Linked DNA regions of Anatilimnocola floriformis. The protein of the gene in region 2 interacts with the protein of the main gene of each other region in a pairwise test. Links are inferred from orthologs where the notes say so. Each region holds a gene or a part of one and is shown on either strand. Other genes may lie near its edges. The genes, in order: thrS and rplA.

Evidence for each region.
Region 1: the proteins of rplA (region 2) and thrS interact in binary tests that used the Escherichia coli proteins (3 or more experiments, as listed by UniProt). The link is inferred for Anatilimnocola floriformis from one-to-one orthologs.

Annotation. Positions count from the first base shown.
Region 1 is NZ_JAMLFW010000001.1:2,436,431-2,453,017, reverse strand. Bases 601-3,546 are described here. They hold thrS (threonine--tRNA ligase), read right to left. Parts: upstream 3,194-3,546; coding sequence 1,007-3,193; downstream 601-1,006. Other genes in these bases: M9Q49_RS09500 (hypothetical protein), read left to right, coding at 607-831. Outside these bases: M9Q49_RS09505 (secondary thiamine-phosphate synthase enzyme YjbQ), read right to left, coding at 1-38; M9Q49_RS09490 (hypothetical protein), read right to left, coding at 3,869-4,168; M9Q49_RS09485 (hypothetical protein), read right to left, coding at 4,165-4,500; M9Q49_RS09480 (hypothetical protein), read right to left, coding at 4,632-5,771; M9Q49_RS35720 (beta strand repeat-containing protein), read right to left, coding at 6,213-10,232; M9Q49_RS09465 (lamin tail domain-containing protein), read left to right, coding at 10,517-16,587. UniProt on the Escherichia coli protein: Catalyzes the attachment of threonine to tRNA(Thr) in a two-step reaction: L-threonine is first activated by ATP to form Thr-AMP and then transferred to the acceptor end of tRNA(Thr). The rate-limiting step is amino acid activation in the presence of tRNA.
Region 2 is NZ_JAMLFW010000001.1:5,714,304-5,725,564, forward strand. Bases 244-3,136 are described here. They hold rplA (50S ribosomal protein L1), read right to left. Parts: upstream 2,086-3,136; coding sequence 1,402-2,085; downstream 244-1,401. Other genes in these bases: rplL (50S ribosomal protein L7/L12), read right to left, coding at 285-674; rplJ (50S ribosomal protein L10), read right to left, coding at 806-1,360; rplK (50S ribosomal protein L11), read right to left, coding at 2,255-2,686; nusG (transcription termination/antitermination protein NusG), read right to left, coding at 2,762-3,136. Also shown: more of nusG, read right to left, coding at 3,137-3,640; preprotein translocase subunit SecE, read right to left, coding at 3,666-4,106; tuf (elongation factor Tu), read right to left, coding at 4,379-5,575; M9Q49_RS22740 (fluoride efflux transporter FluC), read right to left, coding at 6,556-6,966; M9Q49_RS22745 (DUF1592 domain-containing protein), read right to left, coding at 6,977-9,286; M9Q49_RS22750 (hypothetical protein), read left to right, coding at 9,456-9,995; M9Q49_RS22755 (hypothetical protein), read left to right, coding at 10,245-10,592; M9Q49_RS22760 (ArsR/SmtB family transcription factor), read left to right, coding at 10,576-11,001; M9Q49_RS22765 (FMN-binding negative transcriptional regulator), read left to right, coding at 11,149-11,261. UniProt on the Escherichia coli protein: One of the primary rRNA binding proteins, it binds very close to the 3'-end of the 23S rRNA. Forms part of the L1 stalk. It is often not seen in high-resolution crystal structures, but can be seen in cryo_EM and 3D reconstruction models.

The DNA.
Region 1 (16,587 bases), 3.3 Mb from region 2 along the record:
ACGGCCGGCAAAGTAATATTCTTCTGTGTCCAAGGCATCGTTTTTACCATCCTCCCAAGTGTCCAGTTCGCTTATGGCGATCCGGGCAAGTTTGGCAGATTCGCGAACCTGCACCACACCACCTCGGTCCCTGTATGAAGGATTTGCAAAAATGCCGTCAAGGGGTGGTGTGGTCCCCAAATCCGTTATGTTGGCATTAGCGGACATTAGATTCCCCTAAGACGCCTTATTGACCATTTCGTAATGTTGCCCTGCAAACGGAACAATGCGCGTTTACGCCACGCATTAGTGATTGCCGGATATGGACTTATGGAAATTGTTAAGCCAGATAAACCCTGCGAGTGATACCGCTCAAGACAATCTGTCGTGAGGGCTAGTGGCGGAAAACTCTTCGTAAAAACCGCAAAAATCTTGACGCAGCCCCTGTCGCTCCTGATAATGCGTCCGTCAGCAAAGGAATTGCTTTCAGACGATCGGCCACCAGCGGCCGGTCACCTTCGGCCACGGATGGTTGACTAGCTCAAGCAACCGCCTATTTCTCAGCCAGTCGATTTCACACGAGTCCTGGCTGCTGTGTTACTGCCCGAATATCTGAAGGAGAAAGCCATGGACAAAGTTCGCAACGTTTTCGAAGCCATTCTCAAGTACGGCCACGACGAAGATTTCTATCCCGAAGCTCCGGACACCTTCTCCTCGACAGATGCCCCCGCTGGATCGGAAGAGAAGATCGAAATCCTCCGCCGCCGCATCGAACTCGGCTTGCCCCTGTGGCACGACAGCGATCGCTGCGACTACAGCGGTTTGACCGGCGCGATCCGCCCCCGCGAGTAAGTTCGCGACTGCGAGTCGAAAAACACACACAAGGGACGCAAATTTGCGTCCCTTGTTCATTTCTTGCCGCGTGTAGGGTGGGTCGAGGGTACTCCCGAGGCCCACCAAGTGTGACGCGGCATTCGGTGGGCCTCGCGGAGTACCGCTCGACCCACCCTACGAATCCAGTTACCTATTAATACTCGTTGGCCCCTGCCTTCTCGACGAGCCCAGCGCTGCCGCTGAACGTCTTCCGCACGCGGCGTTCGCGGATTTCTTCCTGCAACCGAGTGATCGCCGCATCGAGCGACATCGCGCCGAGATCACCTTCGAGGCGATCGCGGAGCGAAACGGTTCCTTGCTCGGCATCGCGCGGGCCGACGACCAGCATGTAGGGAATCAGTTCCAGCTGACCATCGCGGATCTTCGCGCCGAGTTTTTCCGGGCGGAAATCGCCGGTAACGCGCAGGCCCTGCATCCGCAGTTTCCGTTCGATGTCGCGGCCGTAGTCTTCGCTCTTTTCGCTGACGGTAATCACGCGAACTTGTTCGGGAGCAAGCCACAGCGGGAACGCGCCGGCAAAGTGTTCGATGAGCACACCGATGAAGCGTTCCATCGAACCCAGCGGCGCGCGGTGAATCATCACCGGCTGATGCGCCTTGTTGTCGTTGGCCGTGTATTCCAGACCGAACCGCGCGGGCAGGTTGTAGTCGAGCTGCACGGTGCCGAGCTGCCATTCGCGGCCGATGCAATCGGTCACGACGAAGTCCGCCTTCGGGCCATAAAACGCCGCTTCGCCGGGCTCCGCCGTGTAGGCAATGCCGAGGCGAGTGCAGACGTCTTCAAGCGCGTTCTGCGCACGCGTCCAAACCTGCTCGCTGCCGACGTACTTGTCGCTCTTCGGATCGCGAAAGCCGAGCCGTACGCGATAGTTATCGAGCCCCAGCGACTTCAGCACGAACTGCGTCATCGCGATGCAGCCCTCGAACTCCGCCGGCACCTGGTCTTCCATGCAGAAGAGATGCGCGTCGTCCTGCGTGAACCCGCGGACGCGCGTCATGCCGTTCAGCTGACCGGTCTTTTCAAAGCGATACACCGAGCCGAACTCAGCCAGTCGCAGCGGCAGCTCTTTGTAGCTCCGCTTCTGCGCCTTGTAGATCTGAATGTGATGCGGGCAGTTCATCGGCTTGAGCAAATACGCTTCCTGCTCGTTGAACCAATCCTTGATCACCTGCATTTTGTCGGTATCGGTCGTCGCTTTTCCGAAACCACCGAACGACATCGGCACCAAGCCGTCGAGGTTGTTCTTCACGGCCTCTTCGAAATGGCCGATGAACTTCGCATCGGTAAACTTCCCTTGAAATTGCAGGGCAAACAGCTGTTGCACGCTCTGCATAAAGGGATCGAAGTAGAACGGCGGGAACTGGCTTTCCATGTAATACGGAAAGTGGCCGCTGGTCTGATACATCTGAATCCGGCCGATGTGCGGCGTGTAAACCGGCAGATAAGCCCGCTGAGTCAGCTCCTGCTTGATGAACTCCTCGAGCTGCGAGCGAATCATCGCTCCCTTCGGCAGCCACAGGCACAAGCCCGGACCGACATCGTTGCTGAGCGTGAACAGCTGCAACTGCTTGCCGAGCACGCGATGATCGCGACGCTTGGCTTCTTCGATCTTCTTCAGATGCTCGTCGAGCTCTTCCTGAGTGAAGAACGCGGTGGCATACAACCGCTGCAGCTGCGCGTTATCGGAATCACCTTTCCAATAAGCGCCGGCCAGCGACAACAGCTTGTAGGCGCCGATCGCGCCGGCGGTCGGCACGTGCGGGCCGCGGCAGAGATCGATGAACTCGCCTTGGCGATAGAACGACAACTCCGGATGAGTCGCCAGGCCGGTTTCGATGTGTTCGACCTTGTACTTCTGGTCGAGCCCTTGCACGATGTCGAGGGCTTTGGCCCGCGGCACTTCGATACGCTCGAAGGCTTCATCGAGGGCGATGATCTTTTTCATCTCCGCTTCGATGGCGGGAAAATCATCATCGGTCAGCGGCGTGGGAAGTTGAAAGTCGTAATAGAAACCACCTTCGACGGTCGGACCAAACGCCAGCTGCACGCCTTTCTTAATCCGCATCACCGCGCGGGCCATGATGTGGGCACAAGAGTGCCGCATCACGGCGAGGGCCTCGGGATCCTTCCGCGTGAGGAGCTTTAACTTGACGGAGCCCTCGGCGGGCAACGCGTAGTCGGCGCCGACTACCTTGCCGTCGACCTCGGCGGCCAGGGTAGCCTTGGCCAGGCGGGCACCGATCGTCTCGGCGATGCCGCGAGGAGTGGTGGGAGAAGAGAATTCCTTAACGCTGCCGTCGGGCAAATGAACTTGAAGCATCGTGCGCTCAATTTCCTGAAGAGGAACCGCTGCCGTCGCACGCCGCTACAAAGGGTGTGCCCGCTCCGGCCTCGGCCTACGCGTACTCTAGCGGAAAGGACGCGATCTGGGCATGCGAGGTTCGCCGCCAACAATCGCTCGCTCGTTCTGAATCACCACTCGAGAAAACCCCCATTCGCAGTGATGGTTATATAACAGGTCATGTTATTTTCGAATTGACACAAATGCCTTACCAGAAAACACTTGCGACAAAACAGCATCTGTGGAGTATAACCTTTTATAACACCTCGTCGCGGCTCAATAACGGCCCAAACGTCCGGCGAGCGTGTGAGTTCCTCGGTTCCCATTCACGCTCACCTCCCGATTCGCCACCGATTCCGCACAACTATTCTCACAACAGTTGTTTCGAATCTTGATTCGCCGCAAGCGCTCTCCAGCCAACCTCTTAGGTAAAACACCCCCGAAAACCGCACAACAGTTTCTGCCGTTTTACAACATCTTCACAACGCCCCACCGTTCCGCAGTGGCCCCAAGAAATAGCCAACAAGCGACAACCGAGACTCAGTTGACGCTTGCGGGTGTTTTCGGACGACCAAATGTATACATCTGACCACCATCCGTCAAGTCGATTATGGGCGACTAAGTGGTGCTGTTTTCGATTGGCACAGGCTGTGCCTAAGGGGAAGCTGTTCGCGATTGTCGGTAACTGGCTCGGAGTTCTCGAAAACTTCCAGAGTCCTTCCAAGCTCCTGGCCGAAGCTTCCGGTCAATTGATTCCAGGGGCCAGAAAAAACGCTCTGACAGCATGTCACCATAGCGATACTGTTCGGAGAACTGCTGTCCTATTTTCCCCGCCGGATATGGTCGGACAAATCCTTGCGGCACCACCAGGGCGAAATAACTCCCCACGTTCAGCACCGGCAGGAGCAGCAGCACGATGGCGACGATCAACGGTGTGCGCGATTCGCGGGTCATGGCGTTAATGCTTCCGGTCGTTCACTTACACCGGTAACGCTCTCCCGGTCGGGCATTCGAACTTCCCACGCATCTGGCCAGAGCTTTCGATCGAATTCTTCCAGCGGCCAATACAGCGTGCTGCAGTGGTTGGCAAAAATTCGGTAGTGATCGACTTGTCCGGAGATCGTCGGATAGCCATCCAGGCTGCAGATCCAATTGCCATCTGGATTGGGAATAAAGTGCGGCTTCCGCACCACCAGTGCGAAATAACTCCCCACATACAAGACCGGCAGAAGCAATAGCACGATGGCCACGATAAGGGGTGCGCGGGATTCGCGGGTCATGGTCACGGGGCGAAACTTCCCTTTGCTCCAATTCTTTCCAAGCGCCAATCGCAACCTGATTCTCGCAATACGCCAGAGTGTATTCACGAGGGCGACTGTTGTTCGCTAACGCGACGTAGATCACCTACTACAACTCGCTACCATGTCAGCCCCATCGACAGCACCAAGCCGTAAAGTTGCGCGTCGGGGTTCAGTCGGTTGGCTGGCGGGCCGCTGGCGGCGGAGGAAAAACTGTTGGTGGTCAGAGTCCCGATCGTTCCGCCAAAGCCAGCGCCGCCGGTCGGTGGCGCGTCGACTTGCCAATGCTGGTACTCCAGCCCCGCTTTGAAGAAGAAATTAAACGGCAGATTCTGCAGCGGAATGTCCCACTCGATGCCGACTTGAATTTCACCAATCGTCATCGTGGCAAGCGCATCGTTTCTCGACACCGTGGCGGCCCCAACGAGTGGCGCAGATGGACTGGAGGCCACCGTGCCAGCGGCGTACGCCCGGCTGTCGCTTCTGCCCCACAGAGATGAAGCTCGCGCCCCCAAATACAAATTGGCATACTGCCAGGGAATGGCCCGCTTGCCCGTTAAACTGCCGGTCACACCCGTGCCATCAAACTTAAAGAAGTTTCCGTACTGCAGGTTGACGAAGTTGCCTGTCGTGAACACACCGTACACGCTCAAATCGGCTGCGCCACTCAACTCCGCATGGCGAGCACCAAGTGTGCCGTCGACGGTCCACAAACCTGGCCGAAACGTCCGCAGCACTTCCAGGTCGAGCGCATACAGTCCCGCGCGATCGACCTCGCGATAGGTCCCAAAGTTCGCCTGTTCCACGATCCCTGGGGTCGTGGTGGGGCGACGTTCGAGTTGCTCGTTCATCTCGAAATAGCGGGCCTGCACACCCCAATTGTCGCCAAATTTTCGCCCCAAGAAGATGCGCGGCGCCGTGGTAAATGTACTGATGCCCTGGCCGGTTCGAAACGAAGCATCCGTCCCCGGCGTCCCGGCTTCGTCGAGCGACAAGGTGATCAATGCATCGTTGTCGACGATGAGCTTCAGGAAGGTCGCTTCCACGCCGCCGAACCAATGCGGCACCTGGCAGCAAAGGCAGCACTCGTCGCAACCTTCTGCAGCCACTTCGAATGCGCCAGAGGTGTAATCGGTCGCAGGCTCAGGCACCGGCGGCACATCTTGAGCGGCGGCCGAACTCAGTAAGCACAACAGCAACGCCAGGCCGGCGTTGCCGACCAATCCATTGGTCCGCATTGGAGCATCCTTTTCGAGCATGGGAGTGGTCCTGAGAAGCGCGAAATCCATTTTCGCGCGGAACAACTCCTGCAAGCTCCATCGAAAATCCCCGCGCGAAACCGCAGCATTGCTAGCCAAGCTGCGATATCACGCACAGTCGCTTCCCGCGGCGAGAAATTCTGTTGCCGCAGTTGCGCCAACTGGTGTGAGTGGGGGCGATTCCAGCGCAGTCAGCATCCGAGATTCGTTGCAATCATCAGCGCCAACTACGTGTAACTACTACCGCCGGCGCATACGGATCGTCCTCAATTCGAGTTTGCCGCTGGGGCAAAGCGTATCGGCAGCTGCAACGAAGCTCTGCTGTCGCTGCCAGCTGATCGATAAAGTTCGCTTCCTCGCGGACTGCGGCGACCTGCAGTTGGAGCGAGCCCCTGCAATCTGACCGGATTGCAGTGGCTACCGATGTCGCCAAAGAACCGCCTAGTTCTTCTTATCCCCGGTCAGCGCGTTCGCGGAGTAATCCAGGAAGAGATCGCGCAGGCTGTAGTCGACGAGCCAATCGCGGCCCGTCGAACCGAACACATAGTCGAAGATGCCGTCGTCGACCACGGTCGTGTTGTTGATCAAGCCGTTCAGCGAGGTAATCCGCGTGGCAAACGGCGTGTTGGCGGTCCAGAGCGCGAGAATGTTTTGCAGGTTCGCGCGGGTCATGTTCGTCAGACTGCCGCCGATCACGATATCGTCATCCGTGCCGGCGTTGATGTTGTCAAAGCCGCCACCACCCAGGATCAAATCGCGGCCTGCATCTCCCGACAGGACGTCGGTGTCGGCTCCCGTTCCGCCATACAGAATGTCGTTGCCGGCGCCGCCGTAAATCGTATCGATGCCAGCGCCGCCGTCGAGGTAATCATTGCCGCTGCCGCCGAAGATCACGTCGTTCCCGGCATCGCCATAAATCGCAGTCGGCTTGCTGAGGGGCTGAAAGACCGTGATCGCGTCGCTGCCGGCGAAACCGTGGATGACGATGTCATCGAAGGACGACAACGGATAGATGGCCGATCTGCCGTAGGGGGCGATGATCACAATCACGCGGCCGGTTAGCGGATTCGAGCTCGTTTGGCGAACCAAGATGGCGTCGTACGAGTTCGTGCCGTTGATGACGAGCGTACGTCCCACGAGTTGCGAGGTGCCGTCGGCCACTGAAGGGGCGGCGGCGATCGTCACTGCGTAATCTTCCACTTCGCCGTCATCGGCCAGGCCGGTGGGCAGCGCGCTGCCGCTGGTGCTGATGCGGAAGCGGGCAAAGCTGCCGCCGACGACGGCAGTGCTCGGCACGGTGAAGGTCACGACATTGGCGCCCGCAACAACGTCTAAACCGCTGGCAATCTTTTCTGCGGCATCGAACACTCCGTTGCGATTGAAATCGATCCAGGCATCGAGCTTGCCCGGAGCGCTCGCGTTGGCCGTGACCGTGCTGACCACGCCAGGGACTAGCGTTGCCGAACCGAAGGTGATTCCTCCTTCGTCATCGCTGCCGGCCAGATCATCGCCGTTGGCATTGGCCGAGGCCTGATTCGCGGTTTCAAAATCGCGCGTGCCGAGCAGCGGCCCGGTTTGGAAATCGCCACCGATGTAGTTCAAACCTTCCGAATGCTGGGCCACGCCGTAAGAGGCCGGCGCATCGCCGAAGTCGTAATCCGCGACCGGAGTCGTATTGAGAACGATCGTGACGGTGTTCGAATCGGCCAAGCCGTCGTTGGCCTTGTAGGTGAAGCTGTCCGTGCCGTTGTAATCGGCAGTCGGCGTGTAATGGAACGAGCCATCGGGATTGAGCGCGAACGAAGCGGCATGTTCGGGCGCCTCGACCAGTATCGCGGTCAACACGTCGCCCGTGTCGTTGTCGCTGGCGTTTGTCAGCGCGCCCGGCGCTGGCACCACCAGCGGCGTGTCTTCCGCGGTCGAGTAGACCATGCTTTGAGCGAACGGCGCGTCGTTATCGCCCGTGATGGTGACGACGATCGAACCGGTCGCCGTGCCGCCGTCGTCGTCGACAATCGTGAACGAGATGGTTTCGGTCGCCGTAGCGCCTGCCGAAAGCGAATTGAACGCGCCGGAGGGATCGTAGACAAACGTGCCATCGGCGGCGAGCGAATAGAAGGCTCCCGCGGGCGTGAAAGCATCCACGGCAACGGCAGTGTGCGTATCGAGCGTGCCGGCGTCGGTCAGCCCCGTCAGTACATTGATCGGCGCGCTGGCGGCGTCTTCGGCGGTGGTCACTGTCTGATCGGCCGCGACGGGCTTCACGTTCTTCACGTTGACGGTGAGCGTTTCCGGCACAGCCGGTGGTGCGTTGGCTACCGCAGCGAACACAAAATTGCGTACCGCGGCGTTGTAGGTTGAGTTACCGATGGGGGCGGTGACGAGCCAGTTGTCGAATGTGTCGCCCAAGAACGCGCCATTGCTGACGTAGGCAATTTCGCCAGTGCCCAACGTGCGCAGCGTCCATTGAAAACCTTCGGCAGAAGAAACGACGCCGATGGTATCTGCATCCAGGTCGGTAATCGCATCCAGGTCGACATACGAATTGACGGGAACGACGTTGCGAATATCCACCACGCCTGTTGTCAGGCTGCTGGCCAGATCGATGATTGCGTCGGGGACGGCGTCCGTGTCCACGACACCTGCCCCGCCGACAAACGCAGCCAGGTTGGAATCAACTGGAGAACCGGCCGAATCATAACCCGTGACAAAGACCTTGCCGCCGGCAGTGACGTACGTCGTCAAATTCGCGATGACCGCAGCCGGTGCGATGTCGCCAAAGCCACCCCCCGTCGAACTCCACACCACGGCAGCGTAACCCGACAGATCGGCCAACAGGGCTGCGTTGCCATTGGCGAAGTCGTTGGCCACCACCGTGACGTCGTAAGCCGCGCCGAGTGCCGCGGGAATCGTCAGGTCGGTGAAAGAGTCGGAAACAAACAGCACGCGCGGCAGGCTGTCGTCATCGGTCAGTGTGGCCGACACCGGATAAAAATCGTTGCTGGTGTCGCTGGGATTGTCGTCCAGGTACTGATGTGGCAGCGAGAAGACGCGGGTGGCTGGATTCCAATTGATGCCATTCTCGGCCACGGTGAGGGCCGCAGTGCCCAGGCTGAAGGTCTGCGTATTGTTCGGCGAGAGTGAGTCGCCCCAGTTCAATTTCAAGGTGAAGGTGTCGGCTGACGCTGGATCGGTCACGGTTCCGGTCAGCGTCAGAGTGCTGTTTTCATTCACGACCCCGCCATTGCTCAAACTCATCAGCAAGGTGGGAGCGACGTTGTTGATATGAATGGTCGCCGTATCAAAGGCAAATTCGCCGTCATCGCTGGTCACGCGCAAACCGACCGTGCGCGTGGTCGGACCATCGATGCCCGCGGCTGAGAACGTCGGCGATACGCCGCTCGTTTCGTAACTGCCGTTGTTATCGAGATCCCACTCGTAGGCCGTGATGTTTCCATCGGCATCGTCCGAATTGGCCGCCGATAGAATCACGCTGCCACCTTCGTTCACCGAATAGAGTTTGCCCGCGTCAGCGGTCGGAGCAACGATGAGGCCACCAAAATCCCAGTTGACGATTCTCGCCAACTGAGCTGCAGAGAGTCCGGCGACCAGATCGCTATCTTGCGCTGGATTCGTGTTGAAGAACGTCGGCGCTTCGCTCGTTGCTAAGGCGGAGGTGGTGTTGATTTTCTGAAAGAACATCAGCGAGCGACTTTGGCCCGCGGGGACAGTCACGCTGTAGCGAGCGAGCACTCCCTGCCCACTGTCGACGTTGGCGCTGAATACCACTGGCGACACAGTGGAGGGTAGGACGTCCGGCGAGAAGGGACCTGCCAAGACGGTTGTGTTCGCCGGATCAATGGAATTGCCGTCGTCGGTCACCAGCCAACGATCGTTGGCAGCAAACGTCGTGTCGCCACTGCTGGTCGCGGCGACGGTCGTCGAAGCATCGGAACCAAAGTTGCCCGCGTAATCGACCGGAACCGTGATGTCGCTCGCCGTGGGATTGCTCAAGGTCAGCAGCGCGCGCAACGTGGCGCTATCGGCTGCCAGGTAATAGCTGTAATTGACGTTCAGTACCGATTTCACCGACGGGGCAAAGTTGATGTTCGGCGCGTTGTCCGTGAGCGAGCCGCCGACGACTGAGTCATTCACCCAGACCTTGGCTGCAAAATCGAAGGCGTCATTTTGGACGCCGATGGTCGCGTCTTCGATCGAAGCACCATCGCCGGGCACGCCGATGCTAGAACTGCCGCCCGTGGGGAGACCGTTGGTCGTCGTGACATCGTCCGAAAAGCTCCAGCTCGAACCGCCGCCGCCGGGAATGGTGACGATCGTCAGCACCTCGCGCTTTTCGAGCGACTCCAAAAACGAGCGGCGCGTTTGCTTCTTTACCGCGGGGCGTTGCCGGCGTGAGGATGCAGTGAGACGATTCCAAAGACCATTTAAAGACAACGACATCGGTGAGCAAAACTCCGATTGGCAGGGGAAGGGAGCGGGGATGCTGCCTCAACTGGAAGCAGCTGCGGATATGCGCGGTTCCAGCAGCTTAATTGCCAGCCCGGCGGTTTCATACTGCGACCGTCGTTAAAAAACCACTAAGAAGCGTGGGCCTAGCCGGACCAGAGCCGCAGCGGTAAGTCCGGCGACCAGCCGATCAAAGTGTATTGACTCTGCCTATTCGGGAGGACAGAATGCCCCCCGCTGGCGAAATTCTTCGCCAAATCTTCATAAAAGGCGGAATTATGAAACGGGGATCGCGTCGCGATCGTTTGTGGCGTCGTGTCTTTGGTCGCCATCTCGGCAACAAGTCGCGACGACGCGCCTGGCTCGAACAATTGGAGCCACGTCAGGTGATGGCCAGTCTGCCGATCATCAGTGAGGTGATGGCCGCCAACAGCAGCGGCCTGAAGGACGCCGATGGAGATGAGAGCGATTGGATCGAAATCTATAACCCCACCGCCGCTCCGATTAACTTGCAAGGTTGGTCGCTGACCGATGATCCGGGCGATTTGAACGAGTGGGTGTTTCCCGCGGTCACGATCGGGCCGAACGCTTTCTTGACGGTGTTCGCCTCGGACAAAGATCGCACGACAGGTCCCGAACTGCACACCAATTTCAAGCTGTCGGCTGGCGGCGATTACTTGGCGCTAGTGAATGCCGGCGGTGTTGTTGTCAGCGAGTACACGCCGACCTATCCGCCGCAGATCGACAATGTTTCCTACGGCATTGCGTTTGATACGGCTGAGCTGATTCAGTCGGGCGCTGCGACTCAGGTGCGCATTCCGACCAACGGTTCACTGGGCAACACTTGGACAACGACGGGATTCGATGCCACCGGCTGGACGACGGGGACGACCGGCGTGGGTTATGGCGTGGTCCATCCGGGCTTCAACATTGTCTATGCCCGCGCAAACGTGGAAGTGAGTGATCTAGGCGTCGCGCGCAATGTAATCACCACGCCCTCGATGCGTTCGCTGACGTTGAATACGACGGCGGCGGTGGTCAATTACATGGGAACCGGCGGCGGCGGGCACTATGGAAGTGATTCGGCGTTTCCCAATCAAGCCATCGGCGATGACATCAACGACTTTGTCGTGCAGGCGAATGGCGTCGTAAAGATTCCGACTGCGGGGAATTGGACGTTTGCCGTCAACAGCGACGACGGTTTTGAATTGAAGCTTGAGCGCAACGGCGTGACGTTTTCGTCGGAATACTTTGCCACGCGCGGAGCATCGGATACGCTCGCCACGTTCAACATTCCAACGGCCGGCGATTGGAACATTTCGGCAATGATGTATGAGCGCGCCGGCGGCGCGAGCTTTGAATTGTTCGCTGCGCCGGGAAGCTTATCGAGCTGGAATGCGACTGCCTTCGACTTGATCGGCGACACGGCCAACGGCGGTTTGACGACTTATGCGCCGATTGGCGTTGGCACCGGCGTAGCCGTCGGAACCGACGTGCGCGCTGCCATGCAGAATGTGAACGCGTCGGCCTATGTGCGAATTCCATTCACGGTGACGAATCCGTCGACCTACGATTCGTTGCAGCTGAGCATGCAATACGACGATGGCTTTGTGGCGTATCTCAATGGGGTGGAAGTTGCCCGGCGAAATGCACCGACGTCGCTCGCTTTCAACTCAGCAGCCACGGTCGATCGTTCGCTCGCCGACGCGACGACGGCAGAGAGCATTAATCTGACGCCGTTCTTGAGCAACTTGCAGGTCGGCAATAACGTGCTGGCCATTCAGGGGCTGAATTCGTCCGCCGGCGACGATAGCTTTTTGGTTCTGCCGCGACTCATCGCCTCGGCGGCGCATCCCGAGCAACTCCGGTACTTCCACACTTCAACACCGGGCACATTCAATGTCGATCCAGCCTTGGGCGTGATCGATCGCGTTAGCGCCAATGTGGCGGCCGGTTTTTACAACAGCCCCATCTCGGTTACGCTCTCAACTCCTTCGGCGGGAGCGACGATTCGCTACACGATCGACGGCAGCACGCCGACGGCTACGAATGGTTTGATTTACAACACCCCCGTTTCCATCTCGGCAACGACGACGCTGCGCGCGGGAGCATTTCGAACCGACTACCTCTCGCTGCCGACGATCACGCGCTCGTACATTTTTCTCGACGACGTGATTCGTCAATCGCCGAGCGACGATGTGGCCGGCGGAGTCTATCCCGATGTCGGCGCCGCGCCGGCAGGCTGGCCCACGACTTGGGGCGGCAATGTCGTGGATTACGGCATGGATCAAACCATTGTCAATCAGGCCGGCGCTGCGGCGGTGAAGTCGGCATTGCTGTCGCTGTCGAGCATTTCGATCACGACCGATTTGTCGAATCTGTTCAATGCGTCGACCGGCATCTATGCCAACGCCAGTCAGGATGGCCGCGATTGGGAGCGCCCCGCCTCGATCGAAATGCTCAATCCCGACGGCTCGGCGGGTTTTCAAGTCAACGCCGGCTTGCGCATTCGCGGCGGTTATAGCCGCAGCAACGACAACCCCAAGCATGCGTTCCGCGTCTTCATGCGCGGTGAGTATGGCGATTCTTCGCTCGAGTATCCGCTGTTCGGCCCCGACGCTGCCGATTCGTTCAAGAAGTTCGATTTGCGCACCGCGCAGAATTATTCCTGGAGCTTTGCCGGCGACGCCAGCAACACCATGATTCAAGATGGTTTCGCCCGGCAATCGCAACTCGATATGGGAGAGCCTGGCACGCACAGCCGGTGGGTGCATCTCTATATCGATGGTCAATACTGGGGCATCTATCAGATCGAGGAGCGCCCCGAAGCAGAGTTTGCCGCCACTTATTTCGGCGGCTCGGCCGAAGACTATGACGTCATCAAACCTGAAGCGGGTGTTTACACCAACAGCGCGACCGACGGCAACTTCGATGCGTATCAGCGCCTGTGGCAGTTCGTAACGACGCAAGACCTGGCGAACAACGCGAACTACTACCACATCCAAGGCAAGAACGCACTCGGCGTTGATGATCCATCAATCCCCAGCGAAGACGTGCTGCTCGATGTCGACAATCTCGTTGTCTACATGTTCGGCATCTTGCACGGCGGCAATCTCGATGCGCCGATCTCGGCGTTCCTCGGCAATAACGGCATCAATAATTACTTTGCGATTCGCGATCGGACGGGGCGCGAGGGCTTCAAGTTCATTCAGCACGATGCCGAACACACGCTGCACAATGTGAATGAAAACCGCAACGGTCCTTTCACCGCGGGACAAAATTTCGATCGGTTCAATCCGCAGTTTTTGCATCAGCAGCTGATGGCCAATGCGGAATATCGGATCCGCTTCGCCGATCTGGTGCAGGAAAACTTTTTTAACGGCGGGCCGATGTCGACGGAGGTCGCCGGAGCGAGATTTCAAAAAGACGTCGCGCTGCTCGATCCCGCCATCGTGGCCGAGAGTGCGCGCTGGGGCGATGCCAAGCGGCAGACGAGTCCGCTCGGCAAGACCGATTGGCTGTCTGCCGTGGCGACCATGGCAGGGTTTGTCGCCAATCGCAATCCGGTTTTAATCTCCCAATTTCAAGCCATCACGCCGAACAGTTTGTTCCCTACGGTCGGCGCTGCTTCGTTTTTGATCAACGGCGTTCCGCGCAGCTCGGGAGAGATTTTGCCAGGTAGCGTGCTGCGCATGGCGGCAGCTGCGGGGACAGTTTATTACACCACCAACGGCAGCGATCCTCGGCTCGTTGGCGGCGCGCTCAATCCTGCCGCAGTCGCTTACGATCCTAGTGGTACCGATTCGACGCTGGTCGCAACCAATTCGCAGTGGAAATATTCCGACAAGGGAACCGATCTCGGAACCGGGTGGCGGGCCGAGAGTTTCAACGACACCGCGTGGTCGGCTGGTAATGCGGAGTTGGGCTACGGCGACGGCGACGAAGCAACCGTGGTGAGCTACGGCCCGGACGTGAATGCGCGATACATCACAACTTACTTCCGCAAAAGCTTCACGGTGGCCAGCGTCAGTAATCTGACTGGCCTGAAGTTGCGATTGAAGCGCGATGATGGCGCTGTGGTCTATATCAATGGTGTGGAAGCGACCCGCAGCAACATGCCGAGCGGGGCGATTCTGAATTCGACGCTAGCCAGCAGCAACGTTGGTGGCACCGACGAGCAGACCTTTTATGAAGTGGATCTCAATCCCGCTCTGCTGCATGCTGGCACGAATGTGATTGCCGTGGAAGTTCATCAATCGGTCGCCAATAGCAGTGATGTTTCGTTCGATGCTAGCCTGATTGCGCGCGTGCAAACCAATCCAGGCCTGCCATTGAACACCTCGGCGACCATCAACGCCCGCGTGCTGAGCGGCGGAGTATGGTCTGCCCTGACCGACGCCACTTTCAGCACGGCCACCAAAGCGGCTGCCGGAAACCTGGCCGTTACCGAGGTGCACTACAATCCGGCGGCGTTTCCGGGCGCGACGACCGCGCCGCTCAACGATAAACAAAACTTCGAGTTCGTCGAGTTGCGGAATATCGGCTCTTCGACGATCGATCTCACGGGCGTGCAATTTAACGCCGGCATCACGTTCAACTTCACCGGCGGTGATGTGACGTTCCTCGCGCCGGGACAGCACGTGGTCGTGATCAAGGACCGGCTGTCGTTCGAAGCCCGTTATGGTACGGGCGTCTTGGTCGCTGGCGTGTATACCGGCAGCCTCGATAACGGCGGCGAGCAACTTCGATTGGTCGATGCTGCTGGCGCAACCATCCAGGACTTCACTTTCGATGACGATCCGGCATCGACTCCGCCGTGGGTGACATCGCCCGATGGCAATGGCCCTTCGTTGACGGTTCGCAGCGTAACCGGCAATTACAACTTGGGCTCGAACTGGCGAGCCAGCTATCTGACCAATGGCACGCCCGGTTATGAAGAAAACGATTACCCGGTAAATCTGACGATGACCGGTGGCTCGGTTGCCGAGAACGTCGCGAGCGCCGTAGCCGGCACACTTTCAGCGACTGATCCAAATGCTGCCGATACGCTGACCTACAGCCTGGTGAATGACGCCGGGGGACGGTTCGTCGTGGTGGGCGCGAATATCGTGCTCGCCAGTGGTGTGCTGCTCGATTATGAAACGCAGTCTTCCTACAGTATCACTGCGCGCGCGACTGACGCCGGCGGTCTGTTCGTAGAAAAGGCCTTTACGATTCAAGTAACCGATGTCGCCGAAGCCAACATCGCGCCGACGTTTGTCGTTGGTACGCCGCCGGAAGTAAGTGAGGATAGTGGTTCGCAAACGGTACCTGGTATCGCGAGCGGCTTTGTGCCGGGTCCGACCAGTGAAGCGGCGCAAACGTTAGTCGCCTATCTGGTGCAGAATGTCTCGAATCCTTCGCTGTTTGCCGTGCTTCCGGCTGTGGATGTGAATGGAACGCTTACCTACACCCTGGCAGCCAATGCTTTTGGTAGTTCCACGTTCGACTTGCGAGTGCGCGACAGCGGCGGCACGGCGAATGGCGGTGTCGATACCAGCGCGCCGCAAACGGTGACGATCGCAGTGAGTCCCGTCAACGATCCGCCGAGCTTTGTGAAGGGGGCCAACATTACGGTTCCTTACAATGCCGGATTGCAGACATTCCCAAACTGGGCCGCGAGCATCTCGGTCGGCCCAGCAAATGAAGTCGCGCAACAGCCCAGCTTCAGCATCGCGGGTAACTCTTTGCCGGGGCTGTTTTCAGGACCGATCACGATTAGCCCCACCGGCACGCTGAGCTTCACGCCAGCGACAGGCGTCTCGGGCACGGCGACCATCACCGTGGCAGTTCAGGACGACGGCGGCACGGACAGCGGCGGCGTGAATGTTAGCGGCACGCAATCCTTCACCATCACGGTCAGCCCCGCGCCGGTGAATTCGTTGCCCACCATCAACGCCATCGGCAATCGACTCATCAGCGAGAATGTCGGTACGCAAGTCGTTAACCTCAGCGGCATCACCGCCGGTGGTGAGTCTCAGGCGCTGCAGGTTTCTGCTGTGAGCAACAACACGGGGCTGATTGCGAATCCGTCGATCACTTACACGTCGCCGAATGCAACTGGCTCTCTATCGTTTGCTCCGCAGGCCAATCAAACCGGCGCGGCGACAATCACCGTGACCGTTCGTGACGCGGGCTACGACGGCAGCTTCAATACAGCGGATGACGGCGTGACCTCGACCACCTTCACGGTGACAGTGGCGCCGAACAACTATCCGCCGGTTACGCACGACAGCACCGAGCAAGTCACTTTCAACACGCCGATTTCGCGGGTGTTTCCGGCCAACGATCCCGATGGTCCGGTGCTGAC
Region 2 (11,261 bases):
AGAGCAACGCGACATCGGCGCGCAATACAACCCCGCTCCTGTCCAGTAGCGAAAAACCGCTGGATGGGTCCGGGGTTCTAATCAACTCTGCCTGCCTGAGCCGCGATAGCAAAAAACCACCTGCGGCGCCGAGGTTTAGAAGCAACAGATAAAGAAACAACATCCGCTCTGGTTAAGCGTACGCGTAAAACAATCCGGGGGCCAGTGGGGGCCCCCGCTTTTTTGCCAAATGCTGCTCGACGAAAAGTCAAGCTGGCGAACTACTTGAGCTCACCCAAGCCGAACTACTTCAGCTCGACCGTGGCACCAGCTGCTTCGAGTTCAGCCTTGGCCTTGTCGGCGTCAGCCTTCGAAGCCTTTTCCTTGATCTTCGCCGGCGGGGCGTCGACCAGCTTCTTGGCGTCCATCAGCGAAACGCCGGTGATGGCCTTGACCACCTTCACGACTTCCAGCTTCTTGTCGCCAGCGGCGGTCAGAACGACGTCGAACTCAGTCTGAGCTGCAGGAGCGGCAGCGCCACCACCGTCACCGGCAGGAGCGGCCATCATCACACCGCCACCAGCGGCTGGCTCGATCTTGTACGTTTCCTTGATGTAGTCGCTCAATTCCTTCGCTTGCTTCAGCGTGAGGTTGGCGATCTGATCACCCAATGCATTAATGTCAACTTCAGCCATGACTCAGAACCCTTTCAAAACCTGCGGCCGGCTGATGCAACAAGCACCGGCCGCTTTCACCGCTGAAAACCACGAATTGCCAAACGCCCAACCAAACGCAGTGGGCGACTTTGTATTAAACAACGAGCCAATTAGCTGGCAGCGGGTTCGCCGCCATCTTTGCCTTCGGCTGCCTTTTCCGACAGCTTCTTGAACTGGCTCTGGAGCGCCCCACCAGGGGCATTGATTTGCGACAACAGCTGCGCCCCGGGCGACAAAATCTGCCCCAGCAGCAAGCTGATCTGACCGACGCGATTCGGCCACTTCGCCACTTCCTTGAGCTTCTCGGGCGAGAGCTTCTCGCCGTCCATCACGCCGCCGCGCGACTCGACCTTCTCATATTCCGGCTTCTTGTGTATCGCCACCATCTCTTTAGCCAGAGAGATGAAATCCTCACCGCCGTAAACAACGGCGACACTGCCCGAGCTTCCTTCGAAAGCCGGAGCCAGGGAAGTGCCTTCAGTGGCACGAGCAGCCAGGCTCGACTTCACAACCAGCAGGCTCAAACCCTTCTTACGCAGGTCGCGCCGCAGGTTGTAGGTATTCAGCGAGTCGAGGCCAATCACATTGACCACAACAGCGTCAGTGACGCCGGACAACCGCTGCTTGATTTCTTCGGTAATCAGTCGCTTGAGTGTCTTGCTCATTCCAGCACTTCAATTTCTAAAAACCAGCACTGCTCAACAAATTAGACTGCGATGCGAACCGAAGGGCTCATCGTGGCACACAGGGCAACGCTCTTCACGTACACACCCTTCACCGAATTGGGCTTGAGACCCACTACGTAGTGCACGAAGGCTTCAATGTTTTCTTTGAGCTTCGGAGCATCAAAGCTCGCCTTGCCGACGATGGCATGCACGATGCCGCCGTTGTCATTGCGGAACTCAACCTTACCAGCCTTGTATTCCTTGACGACCCTGGCCACATCAGGCGTGACAGTGCCAGCACGAGGCGACGGCATCAAGCCACGCGGACCGAGCACGCGGCCGAGAGGACCAACCAGGCCCATCATGTCCGGAGCGGCGATGCAGACATCAAAATCCGTCCAGCCATCCTTGACCTTCGTGGCCAAGTCTTCTTGACCAACGAAATCAGCACCAGCAGCAGTCGCCGCGGCAGCCAAGTCACCCTTGGCAAACACCAGCACCCGCTGAGCCTTGCCAATACCGTGCGGCAACACAACGCTGCCGCGGACGATCTGGTCGGCCTGCTTGGGATCGACGCCGAGACGCATATGGATCTCGATCGCCTGGTCGAATTTGGTGTTGCCAAACTGCTTCAAACGCTCGACGGCCCTATCCAAGGAAACAGTATCCTTGGTCGGCGGAGCGACCTTGAGCAGGGCACGAAAACGCTTCGATTGCTTTGGCATGAAACAGAGAGCCCCGGGCTCTCCTCGCAGAAAGGCGACTTATGGGGAATCGAGTATCCTAGCGGCCTGTCAAAAAGTGAGCAAGGCCTACGACGATAAAATCCAGTGACGAAAGCAGAAATGCGACGCGAGCCGCACTCGTTGCCTGGCACAAGACACTGCAAAGGCCCTAGCCTTCGACCACAATGCCCATGCTGCGGGCAGTTCCTTCGATCATCCGAGCAGCACGCTCTGGATCGGTCGAATTCAGCACGTCTTCCTTCTTCTTGACGATTTCCAGCAGTTGCTTCTTCGTCACCTTGCCCACTTTGTCCTTGTTCGGGACGCCGGCGCCCTTGGCACAACCGGCAGCCATTTTCAGGAGGGCCGAGGCCGGCGGGCTCTTAGTGATGAATTCGAACGAGCGATCGTCATAAACGGTCACAACCACGGGAATCGGAATCCCCATGAACTCGCGGGTTCGTTCGTTGAACTGCGACACGAACTGCCCGAGATTGATACCGAACTTACCGAGCGAGGTACCAACTGGCGGCGCGGGAGTCGCCTGGCCACCCGTCACCTGAAACTTCGCCTGACCCTTGACTTGCTTGACCTTAGCCATGACCTGCTGCCTTCACGAAACAAAATGGAAATTTGATGGAGATCGGATTGATGGTAAAAGACCAGGGAGCAACCGTTACACGAGTTCAATCTGCCAGTGCTGGAACTCGACTTCCGTGGTCCGCCCAAAAATCTGAATAAGAACCTTGACGCGCCCGTTGGCTTGATCGACACCGCCAACTTCGCCGTCGAAGTTCTGGAAATTGCCTTCCTTGACTCGAACCTTGTCGCCCTTCTTGAACGGAATGGTCGACTTGACCGGCGTGGCTTCGTCGGTGAGCACCTTGCTCTTCCGCAGAATCTGCTCGACATCGCGCGTCAACATCGGCGTGGGCTTGCCGCCCGAACCGGTGAAGTCACCAATGCCCGCCGTTTCGCGAATCGCAAACCACGACTCGTCATTGACGGCCATGTTGATGAGCAAGTAGCCCGGATAGAGCTTCTTCTTCACGACACGACGTTTGCCGGTCTTGGTGAACTCAGCGACGTCTTCCGTCGGAACCACGACTTCCTTGAAGTACCGCTCTACGCCGTTCATTTTGATGCGGCGGAGCAAGGCATCGCGGATCGAGTCTTCGCGGTTGACTTGAATTTTGAGAATGTACCAATCGAACTGCAGGTTATTGTCGGCCTGCGATTCGTCGATGAACTCCAGCGGATCTTGCGCGGGATATTCGACCTCGGGCTCGTCTTCGACTTCTTCCTCTTCGGCTTCGGCAACAACTGCAGCCGGCTCATCGCCAGTCTGGCTGGCAGCGGCTGCAACCTCCGGAGAAGGAGAAGATTCAGGAGCCGGATTATCGGCAGTAGCCGCGACGGGCTCGACCGGCGGAACCGGATCGCTAGACGTACCGGGCCCGACGGCGGCGGCACCGGCTTCTTCCGGGGCAACTGGTTCGGGATTTTCGGGGCTGTCGGGATACATGTTCAAGCCTTCACCGGTATTCAATGCCAACGCCAGGGCAACAACTGCTTCTTAATTACCTGGGGGTTACGCCTAAGGTCTGCAACAGGAACTGGAAAATCGCGTCGAGACTGAAGAGCACCGCCGTGAGCCCCACAATCAAAACGATCACAACCACCGTGCTCCGCGACAACTCGCGCCACGTCGGCCACGAGACCTTGTTCATTTCCGCTTCGACCGCAATCAAAAAGTCCGCAAAGGGCGGATAGTTGACCAAGCGATAAGCGATCCACATGCCGACGACCAGAATTGCAGCAGGCACACCGTAGCGTACCGGCGCTTCCATACGATTGAGAACCGCCGCCGACATCCGCCAACAGCCAATCGCCAGGACGAGCCAGATCACCAGGCAGGTAATCTGCCGCGCCATCCGCCCCTGGCTACGCTTGTACAGCGCAACACTCGTTAATTCTTGTAGGAAGACACTCCCCATCGTCGGCGCTTTATCTTTTGACATTGGTTGTTGATCCAATCATTTGGCCGCGGCAGCCTTGCCTTAGCCGCAGTGCATTTCAGCAGGGGCGAAGGGAATCGAACCCCCAACCGCTGGTTTTGGAGACCAGTGCTCTACCAATTGAGCTACACCCCTAAGCAAATACCCGGACCGCGAAGGGCCCGGGCAGCGTAGACAGCTAGAACTTGCCAGCTGTCACAGTCAACGCATAACTTAACTATCCGCCAGCAGTCGCAACACCCCAAAAATGACGATTGCGACCCGCAGATGAATAACTACTCAAGAACCTTGGTCACAACGCCCGAACCGACGGTCTTACCACCTTCGCGAATAGCGAAGCGGATACCATCATCCATGGCGATGGGCTTGTGCAGCGTGACCACAACCTTGACGTTGTCGCCAGGCATGCACATGTCGGCGCCAACCAGATCGGCGGTGCCGGTCACGTCCGTAGTACGGAAGTAAAATTGCGGGCGATAACCGCTGAAGAACGGCGTGTGACGGCCGCCTTCTTCCTTCGACAAGCAGTAAACTTCAGCTTCGAACTTGGTGTGCGGCGTGATCGAATTGATCTTCGCGAGCACCTGGCCACGTTCGATATCTTCGCGGCGAACACCACGGAGCAAGCAACCGACGTTGTCCCCTGCACGACCTTCGCCGAGTTCCTTGCGGAACATTTCGACGCCCGTAACGATCGTCTTCTGCGGTTCCTTGCTCAGACCAATGATCTGAACTTCGTCACCGACCTTGACCATACCGCGCTCGATACGACCGGTGGCGACAGTACCGCGACCTTCGATCGAGAACACGTCTTCGACAGCCATGAGGAACGGCTTGTCTTCTTCGCGCTTCGGCTGGGGAATGTAGCTGTCGATCGCGTCGAGCAGGTCTTCGATGCACTTACGCGACTTCGGATCGGTCGGATTTTCGTAAGCCGGCAGCGACGAACCACGAACGATCGGAATGTCGTCGCCAGGGAAGCCGTTCTTATTGAGCAGCTCGCGAATTTCCATCTCGACGAGCTCGAGAAGATCCGGATCATCGACGAGGTCGATCTTGTTGAGGAACACGACGAGAGCCGGCACATCAACCTGACGGGCCAACAGCACGTGTTCGCGAGTTTGCGGCATCGGGCCGTCAGCAGCCGACACGACCAGGATCGCGCCGTCCATCTGGGCAGCGCCGGTGATCATGTTCTTGATAAAGTCGGCGTGGCCGGGGCAGTCGATGTGAGCGTAGTGGCGCTTTTCGGTTTCGTATTCGACGTGAGCCACGGCGATGGTCACGGTCTTCGTAGAGTCACGAACCGTACCACCCTTGGCGATGTCCGAATACTCCTTCTTTTGAGCCAAACCCTTCGCGGCGCACACCGAGAGGAGAGCCGCAGTCGTGGTGGTCTTGCCGTGGTCAATGTGGCCGATCGTGCCGACGTTGCAGTGCGGCTTGGTCCGCTGAAAAGTTTCCTTGGCCATTGCTTTCTACACCTACATTACTTTGTGAATCGATGCCTAAAACCCGAATTGCTGTCAATTAGGATACGGACTTCGCGGGGTTTTCACCACGGGGCACATTCCGCGACACGCACGGCAATGCCCCACAGGAAACCACGAGGTACTCCTCGCAAAACTCGCGACGCCAGGAGTCCGATCACTAGAGCTGCTGTCGGGACTTGAACCCGAGACCTCTTCCTTACCAAGGAAGTGCTCTACCAACTGAGCTACAGCAGCTTATCCAAACCAAATCAACCAACCATCCATCTATCCGAAAGAGCGGGTGAAGGGAATCGAACCCTCGTCATCAGCTTGGAAGGCTGTTGCTCTACCATTGAGCTACACCCGCATCAACCGACTCGATTCCGTTCTTCTTAACCGCCTATCGCAAACCACCTGCCCGCAGGCAAGTGGGGAGTGAAGGATTCGAACCTTCGAAGACCGAAGCCAACAGATTTACAGTCTGTCCCCTTTGACCGCTTGGGTAACTCCCCGGAAACACAACCACGAACCGCTTTTTCGAATCCGAGCCGTGAAACCGGCGGAAAGGGCCGTTCAACGCTGGCGCGAACGAATTAACAGAGCCAGCGGAGGGACTTGAACCCACAACCTACGGTTTACAAAACCGTTGCTCTGCCAATTGAGCTACGCTGGCCTGATCGGTGAAAATGCCCTGCCTCAACGGCAAGACAACCTCAGCTCGGGACCCTGACTCAAAGTCGAAACCAGTAAATATAGTGAGCCAGCCGAGTTACGCAAGATGACTTCGGGGTGAATTCAACCCCTCCTGACAAAAGAGCCTGCAAAGCCGCAAAAGGTTCACGATTCGGGCGTTTGAGAAAAGTACCATCGGCTATTTCGACCCCTTCGCCGCGGTATTCCTGCGGGCGAGGTTACAGCCAAAACAGCAAGACTACGTTCTCCGCTCGCAAAGTTCGGCACAAGCGCCAAATCCTGCCGGGCTACATCAATTTCGCCAACTGCATCCCTACCCACACCAGCAGCAAGCCGAAACCGAGATTCGCCCCGATGTTGGCGAGGCCGATGAACTGCTGCGTGCTGTTTTTGTCGACGAGACGACTGACTGACTCCCAGCCGAAGGCCGAAAACGTCGTTAAACCGCCGAGAAAACCGACCATCACGGCGACTCGCAGCAAGTGAGCCAGCGCCGGGTTGTTGCCTGGCGGTTCGAGCTGCGCGACCCGTTGGCCGACGAAACCGATGATCAAGCAGCCAATCAAATTGGCCGTCAGTGTTCCCCAGGGAAAGCTCTTGCCCAGCAAATATTGCGTTGAGATTCCCAAGCCATAGCGGGCAAAACTCCCCAGGCCGCCGCAGAGAAAGACGAGGGTGATATCGCGCAGGTAGTTCATGCGTGTAGGACTACTTCCCCGCCCCGTGCAACGCTGCAGTCGTCACGATCTCGGCCAGCAGATTGCGAATGTGGAATTCGTTGGCGACGAACTTCTTGGTGAGGTCGGTCCGCAGCGTCGGGCTGTAAGCTCGCCACGGCTGCTTCACCACAAAGTGAAACAACTGCTCGACAAAAGCCGAGTGCGATTCATCGCTGGTGGCCAAAAAAGCCGCCAATTCGCGGGCATTTTTGAACTGCTGCTGCTGACCAGCACGAGTCAGGTACGAACCAGTGGCGTCGACGGCCTTCCCTTTTTCCTCAGCCCGAAAACGACCGATGGCATCGAAGTTTTCGAGCGTAAAACCCAGCGGATTGATCATTTTGTGGCAGCTATTGCAGGCCTCGGCTTTGGTCTGCAAGGCAACGCGTTCACGCGTGGTCAGGCTGGCGTGCAGATCGGGCGCGAGGGGCGCGACGGCTTCCGGTGGTGGTCGCAGCGAACGGCCGAGCAGGCTGCGTGAAATGAACACGCCGCGATGAATCGGGCTGCTGTTGGCCGTGTAAGCAAAGCCGGCGAGCAGATACGGATGCGACATCACGCCGGCCCGCTGTTCGGGATTGAGGGCCACTTTTTCGAAGCCGGCATCGGCGGGCAAATCGGCGCCATAGAGCTTCGCCAGACGGCCGTTGAGATAGAGCGAATCTTCGTTCAGCAGCCGGCGAAAATCGGATTTCTCGCTCCACACGATGTCATCGAGCATGATCTCGAGCGACGAGCGGAGGTCGGTTGCGATGGCTTGATCGAAGTTCGGAAACAGCTCGCTGTCCTTCGACAGATCAGGGGCCTGATCGACGCGCAACCACTGCATGAAAAAGGCCTGCAGCTTGGCGTGCGTCCGCGGATCGGGCATCATCCGCTGCACTTGTTTTTGCACCTGCTCGCGCGTCAGCAACTTCCCCGCCGCGGCTTCTCGCAGCAGCGTGTCATCGGGAATGCTGTCCCACAGAGCGAAGGAAAGTCGCGCGGCCACTTCATAACTATCGAGAGCTTGCATTTCCTGCGCGTGAGCCACTTCTTGATAGAGAAATCGCGGCGACTTCAGCACAACGAGCACAAACCGTTTCAAGCCGAGCTGCAAATCGCTGGCGTCGTTCAGCTGCTGATCGATGTAGAGCTGCTGCTGGGCTTCATCGAGCGGCCGGCGAAACGCCCGTTCGGCGAACTTCAGGCAGAAGGCGCGGAGCTTGTCGCGCTGATCGGATTTGCTCAGGTCGACGCCGGAAAGGTCGCGCAAATACTTCACGATGTAGGTCGCGGCTTCGAGCGCGCTGTCGGTGGTGGCCGCATCCCAGGCCTTGCTGATCGAGGTGCCGCGCTCGTAACCAATGCTGCGGTCATCGGGCGGAAAAGGCGTTTGCGGAATGTATTGCGTGGCGAAAACTTTCGGCGTGAGGTTGCGGGCCGGAATCACTTCCTGAGCCCGCTGCGGCGGCTGCCACTCGAGGGCGATCATCGCGGGTTTAGACGGCTTTTCCTTGGCTTTTTTCGAGTCATCAACCCCTTGGTTGGCTTTGATGAACTCAAGTCGCAGTGGATAAACGCGGCCAGCCAGCAGGCGGATCGTGCCGCGATATTCGTTATCGTTGCCGCTCTTTACCTTGGCATCGATCAGCGGTTCGCGAAGGTCATTCACCCACAGCTGCATGGCGTGATCGGTTTTGACCACGATGTCGTAGCTGCCGGTTTCGGGGGCGAGGAGCGAGCCTTCCCACTTGATCGAGAACTCTTGCGGCTCGGGCATTTTTTCGGCGTCTGGGCTTTTGTCGCCGAAGTCAAAATTCACCACCGGATCGGTCCGCTCGATCACACGATCGTTGTTGCGGCGGCTACGCGTCTTGAAATATTCGCCACGCAAACCACGCTGTTCCGGCCAGGCCTGGGCCAGGCGAAAGCTGCCGATGAGGTCGGCGACGCTGTTTTGATATTGGCGAACGGTCAAGCGCGAGAGTTCGATCCGGGCCGATTGATTGCGAGCTTGCGCGACGGGCGAATAGAACGAATCGTAGACAAACTTCGCGACGTTCTGCGTTTCCTCGCCGTTGACTGCTTCTGGCTCGCCTTCGGGCATCGTTTTTTCGATCAGATCGGTCAGTTCGACAAGCGATTTATCGCCGACCAGCGGCTGGGCGTACTCGGTTTTAACTCCCTCGCCCTTCGCACCGTGGCAACTGGCGCACTGGGCCTGGTAGATCACCTCGCCAGAGCGCGGCGGAGCGGCGAGAACAACGGCGGGAAGCATTGCCGTGGCAAACGAAAGAATACGAGCGAATCGGCTCATCAGAACAAGTCCAAAAGGGCTGCAGCAGATCGAACAGCCTAGGCGGGAGGCGGGCGGGTTCTTTCATCGTAAACCGCGGCGAAAAATCTGGCAAAGGGTTTTTGGCCCAGGCAGTCGGATGCGCCTGGTTCGACGAAACGCCTCCGCAAACCGGCGGGTATCATTCGGTATGAAACCGCCTCACCCTGAAAAATCACTGTTCCGACAGAACCTGCTCGGCATCTTCTGCCTAGTGATGGCTATCGTCGCTTTGGGTCTCGCCGTGATTCCGGGAATTGCCTTCGATCGGCCGCCGCAGCCGTTTGTCGTGAACGAGCCAACTGCCTTGCAGCCCCCGATCTCCCCCTCGGAAACAACGGGCGGTTTGACACTTCGCTACAAAGGCTTGGCGGTGAACTTTGGCGGTAAAACAAAGCCGGCCGAGCCGACGACAGCCGAAGCGGCAGCCATCGAAGCCGCCGCGGTCGCCAAGGAATCGCAGGCCCAGCGTGATCACATGCTGAAGTGCTTCATGCTCGCTGCAGCCGGCTGTTCGATGCTCGCCCTGGTATGCGGGCCATTCGCTTGGGTACAGGAAAAACAGCCGGCAATCTCTGGACCAGCAATGTTGATCGCCACGGTCGCACTCACTTGGCAGTACATTGCCTTCGGTATCGCTGTCGGCATGGCCATTGCGATCACCCTGCTGATCTGCGGGGCGTTTTCGTAGTTGCCACTTGACTGCTGCCACTGCCAGCAGCGAACGAAAGCTCCCCAAACCGCCAAAATCCCGCCGTTTATTACGATTTCTGCCTTTTTGCTAGGGCGGCTATTTCCTTCCAGTTCCGCAACTCGCTAGAATGTGGTGGTTGAGGATTGAAAACCGGCATTACCTTATCAACCATTGCCCCCTTCGCGGGCACCGCCGGTTCGATATCGGTCGAACGTATCGTCACATAACTCGTCATTGAACTACGTAATGGGTCCGGCGCAGGCTATTGCTGCGAAGATCCAAATCAGCTCGTTCCGGTTGCAGCGGCGTTTTGTCGTTTGCATCTGGCCGGGTGAAGGGCAGCGCATGAACCCGGCGGCACTAGCAACGCTTCGGCCTGCATTTTTTGCAGATCGGCTCGTGCTGGTTTCGCGGGACAAAGTTTTTCGTGGCCGCGAGCAGGAACTGAACAAGCCGAGTTCGCGGCAGGGACAGGTTGCAAGGAACGGAATTCCTGAACCTTTTTTCGTGACTGGTTTCACAGCTGGCTACGAAGGTTCGCAGAGAGGCAAATATGATTTCTACCGTGATGAAAGCCGTGCTAAACGACTCTAACAACGACGAACCGCGTGAAGACGAGGGCCCACAAACGGTGGATCCGCGCACATTGGAGCGACTCCCCGCCGAAACGGGCAAGGAGCTGGTACAGCTCTTCAAGCTCCTTTCCGACGAGACGCGGCTTCGCATTCTGTACTTCCTCATGCAACAGGAAGAGCTGAATGTCCGCACGCTGTGCGACCTGCTCCAGCAAAGCCAACCGGCAGTCAGCCACCACCTGGCACTGCTGCGCGTGGCCGGCATCATCGAATGCCGCCGCGACGGCAAGCACAACTTCTATCACTTGGTGCCGAAGCGGTTCCAGCACTTCCTCGACATGCTGTTTGTCATCGAAAACGGCCAGCCGCGGCGGATTCGGATCGAAAACGCCCTGCTGACGTATTCGCACGACGAAGCGGCCAAGTAATTTGGCCTGTTCTGATCGTTGAGCTGTTACCCGCTGGCATCTGGGTTGCGCCGCGGGTCACAATTGAGAAGCCGTGAACCTTAGCGACCGCTGGGTGTCTACAGCGAGTCGCTTCACCTTCTCAAGATTCTTACGACGATCGCCCTCATGTACGTCCCTGGTGCGTTTCAAGTCGCGGATTCGGAACAGATTGCGGCATTCATTGCCGAGCACAGCTTTGCAGCGGTGATCACGCAGCACGCCGGCGCTCCGTTCGCCAG